Regions from separate parts of the Exiguobacterium sp. s161 genome, predicted to be linked through region 1. Evidence: predicted binding sites of a transcription regulator. Region 1 holds the regulator's gene; the other holds the start of a gene.
The links. The regulator Rex, encoded in region 1, represses fermentation and respiration genes when NADH is low (regulators of the CRP and FNR family bind a similar motif). The targets are predictions, from matches to a motif close to TTGTGAAATATTTCACAA.
Positions count from the first base shown of each region.

Region 2: KNQ14_RS10660 (L-lactate dehydrogenase) is a predicted target of Rex. The motif match lies at 952-969, and genes of this name have one in related genera.

Region 1 is NZ_JACSNH010000001.1:9,154-11,358, forward strand. It holds gene KNQ14_RS00080 (ATP-binding cassette domain-containing protein) at 1-567, opposite strand, end outside; gene KNQ14_RS00085 (redox-sensing transcriptional repressor Rex) at 735-1,394, shown strand; gene KNQ14_RS00090 (twin-arginine translocase TatA/TatE family subunit) at 1,394-1,594, shown strand; gene tatC (twin-arginine translocase subunit TatC) at 1,602-2,205, shown strand, end outside.
Region 2 is NZ_JACSNH010000003.1:218,374-220,578, reverse strand. It holds gene KNQ14_RS10660 (L-lactate dehydrogenase) at 1-865, opposite strand, end outside; gene KNQ14_RS10655 (DUF92 domain-containing protein) at 1,031-1,810, opposite strand; gene KNQ14_RS10650 (5-formyltetrahydrofolate cyclo-ligase) at 1,804-2,205, opposite strand, start outside.

The sequences.
Region 1 (2,205 bases):
AATGAGGAGCTCTGGTGCTTGCAGGAGCATCTTCGCTAAGGCGAGACGTGTCCGTTGACCACCGGATAACGTTTGGATCCGGCGCGAATAATCGTCCGGATAAAAGCGCATGCCGTGCAGGACGGAGCGGATATTCGCTTCGAACTGATAACCACCCGCTTCTGAGAAGTCGTGTTGCGCTTGATCGTACGTCTTTAGGAGACGATCGTACGCGACCGGATCGTTCAAGATATGCTCCATGCCCATTTCGATTTCCATCCGGCGTAGTGTTCGTTCTTGTTCTTGGAGATGTTCAAAGACGGTCAGCATCTCGTTCCAGATCGTCTCGTTCGATTCAAGACCACTGTCTTGCGCGAGATAACCGATTTTGACATCCTTGCCTTTCATGATGTCGCCCGAGTCATGACTGAGTTCGCCAGCGATGATTTTGAGCAAGGTCGATTTACCGGCACCGTTTCGTCCGACGAGCGCAATCCGGTCACGCTCTTGTACTTCCAATTTGATATTTTCTAAAATCGGCTCAACGCCGAATGATTTCGAGAGTTGGTTGACTTGTAAGAGTATCATTTCCATCCATCCTTCCACCCTTTAGTCTATCACGAACAAAAGCGCGAGGTCCTGCGGAATATATTATTTGTGACTCTATGTGAAGTGGTTTACAATCAAGGAGAGTAGAAAGCTTTTTGCAAAGATTTGGGTGCCACGATGGATGTGGCCGAAGGGGGAACTGCAGGATGAATGGACCAGACACAAAAATTCCACAAGCGACAGCAAAACGGTTGCCGCTATATTATCGCTTCATCCAAAGTTTATACAATTCAGGCAAGCTCCGCGTCTCTTCTGCTGAGTTAAGCGAGGCGGTGAAGGTTGATTCAGCAACGATTCGTCGCGATTTTTCCTACTTTGGGGCATTAGGGAAGAAGGGGTATGGATATAACGTTCAACATCTCTTAACGTTTTTCCGCAAAACCTTGAATCAAGATGAGGTGACGAATGTTGCCTTAATCGGGGTCGGTCATCTCGGAACAGCGTTTGCAAATTATAACTTTTTAAAGAATAATAGTACTCGGATAGTCGTTGCGTTTGATGCGGACGAAGAGAAGGTCGGAACAACGACGCATGACGTTCCAATCTATCATGTTTCGGACATGAAAGAACAAATCGAAGCGAATCAGGTCGATGTTGCCATCTTGACGGTTCCATCCCAGTTCGCGCAGTCAGTAGCGGATGAGTTAGTCGAGTATGGTGTGACGGGCATCCTGAACTTTACGCCCGCGCGGTTGAACGTGCCAGCGAGCGTCCGGGTCCATCACATCGATTTATCGATCGAGTTGCAGTCGTTAGTTTATTTCATGAAGCATTATTCGCAATCAGCTGAAGGAGTGAAATCATAATGGAAAACCTTATCCCGTCAACTATAGCATTCATCGGACCAGGTAGCTTAGCACTAATCGGTGTCGTCGCATTAATCATCTTCGGACCGAAAAAGTTACCTGAACTTGGTCGTGCTGCGGGTCAGACATTGAAAGAGTTCAAGAGCGCAACGAACGGTATCATGGACGACGATAAAAAGGATGAACCGAAAGAGAAGTGATTGAATCATGGCGATTGATCAAGAACAAAGCGTGACGTCGCATCTAGACGAACTGCGTAAACGAATCGTCTGGTCGCTTATCATCGTCGTCGTCCTGTTCGCTGTTGCATTTCCGCTCGTCCGACCGCTCGTTCGCTTCTTGCAAGCGGACTTAAAAGAGCTCGGTATCGGTTTGAATGCCTTCAACGTCGCAGATCCTTTAATGTTGTATTTGAATCTTGCGTTCATCATCGCAATCGTGCTGGCATCGCCGTTCTGGATGTATCAACTCTGGGCATTCGTCCGCCCTGGTCTGTATGATAAGGAGCAAAAAGCGACATTGACGTATATTCCGGTCATCTTCTTTCTATTTTTGGCTGGTGTAGCCTTCTCATACTTTTGGTTGTTACCTTTCTTATTAAAAGTTTCGACTGAACTAGGGAAGGAACTCGGAATCGAACAAGTCATCGGAGTTGAGAACTACTTCAGTTTCTTAATCCGATTAACGATTCCGTTCGGTCTTCTTTTCCAATTGCCGGTCGTGACGATGTTTCTGACACGTCTTGGTCTCGTGACGCCAATTTTCATGCGAAAGAATCGGAAATATGCGTACTTTGCGCTGTTCGTCGTTG
Region 2 (2,205 bases), on a different contig from region 1:
TGATTTCACGCACACCTTGACGATTAATGATGGCGGGAACTCCAATGTGGATACCGGAAATGCCATACTGCCCATCGACATGCGCACCGACCGTTAATAGACAGTTCTCATTTCCGAGGATGGCACGAACGATCCGAACAAGCCCAAGCCCGATCGCATAGTAGGTTGCCCCTTTGCGCTCGATGATATGATAAGCAGCATCTCGGACGTTGATGTAAATTTGATCAAGATCTGCTTGAGAATAACGATCGTCTTCAGCAAGTAGTTCATCAATCGTTTTTCCATAAATACGGCTGTTACTCCAGGCAGCGAATTCCGTATCACCATGTTCTCCAAGAATATAGGCATGGGCATTTCGGGAGTCAATGTGAAAGTATTCTCCAAGCATTTGACGCAGACGTGCTGTATCAAGCACCGTTCCTGATCCAAATACGCGGGATTTCGGAAGACCGGAATATTTCCAGGCAAGATGAGCCATGATATCAACCGGATTAGAAGCCACGACGATGATCCCATCAAAACCAGAATCCATGATTTGACGAATCATTTCTTTCATGATCAACGCATTCTTTGCAACGAGATCGAGTCTTGTCTCACCTGGTTTTTGTGGAGCGCCTGCCGTGATGACGACGACTTCCGCTTCGCGGCAGTCCGCGTAGTCGCCAGCCCATATTCGCATCGGTGAAGAGCTAAATGGTGTTCCATGGTTTAAGTCCATTGCCTCGCCCTCTGCTTTGGCTTTGTTGACATCAATGATGACAAGTTCTTCACAAAGCCCAGCTGTTGACATCTGATAGGCAAAGCTTGAGCCGACTGCACCAGCTCCAATGAGGGCTACCCGTGTCACTTTCGCATGTAATTCCATATCGTTATGTCCACCCTTTCATTCATCCTAAGAGTTTGTTAACTATCTCACAAATAAATTGTAACATCTTTCACATTATTTGTACCATGTGAAATTAATCACATTTGTCCGTTTTGTGTCATTGATATCCTAACATAAGGAATTACATACTCATATACTTTCCAGTTACCAGAATCGAACGATGATAAACCCGATTCCACTTGCCAAACCACTCGTTAAGACATTGACAGCATCATTCCCTAAAAATCGAATACCTGAAACATAAGCTGTCGGTTGCCCATGGTGCTTTCGCTTTTCTGTGTATTCCCCACAAACTGTACATCGGTAAACGCGTTGCCCTACTGCTCCAAATAGTGTATCCAGCAGGCTCCCGAGTACACCGATGCTTGTTACGAGTAAGACGTCTCTTAAAGAAAGAGAAAATATCCAATGCGCTGCTATCGCGATGAACGCAGCTCCTGCGATCGTACCGACCGTTCCAATCAGCGACATCGCTCCACTTGTTCCTGCTGGTACCCGTCGTAACGTTTTGAGCGACCATGGATCACGTCTTGAGAGCGGTCCGATTTCGGATGCCCACGTATCAGCATTCGATGCTGCGATGACGAATAGAAACAACAAGAGATACGCAAAATCCATCGTCATGGCATACGCTAAGGCAGCAACGAACGCTACCCCTCCATTCGCAAGGACTTGCCATCCGTCACGCGCGCCGTCTTTCTCAACGATGGAGTCGACCGATTGTTTTCTAGATCGTCCGACCTTCGATAACAGACTCGAGCTACCAAAGAAGAGTAAGAGTACTACTAATCCTTGCCAACCGAATCCGAATGAGACACCACTACCGACGAGCAGGGTCATGATCGCACCACTTGTCGTCAATAAACGAAAAGATCGTCCGGTCCAAGCAAGCAATAGACAAAACAAAATGGTCGCGCTTAGCATCGGATGACCTCTAATTCAGTGACGATCAAGTCAACGGGGATATCAAAGGCTTCCACTTCGAAATCTGGAAGAAGTTGTTCAGAAAAGGCAATCGATACTTTACATCCTATATATGGCACGAGTGCACGATCGTAATAGCCTCCTCCCCATCCTAAACGATAGCCGTCCCGACGATAGGCGCGACCTGGAACGAGGCAAAGCTCTGCTTGATCAAGTGAGGCGCGACGTGCTGAAGCGATCGGTTCAGCAATCCCCATCTGATTTACTTGCAGTTGATCTTCTGGTCCATGTTCATAAAAGATCATCTCGTCTCCGACTACTTTTGGTATCAAGACCGTCTTGCCCTCTTGCCACGCCTGTTCAATCAGCATTCTTGTATCACATTCATTTCGAAA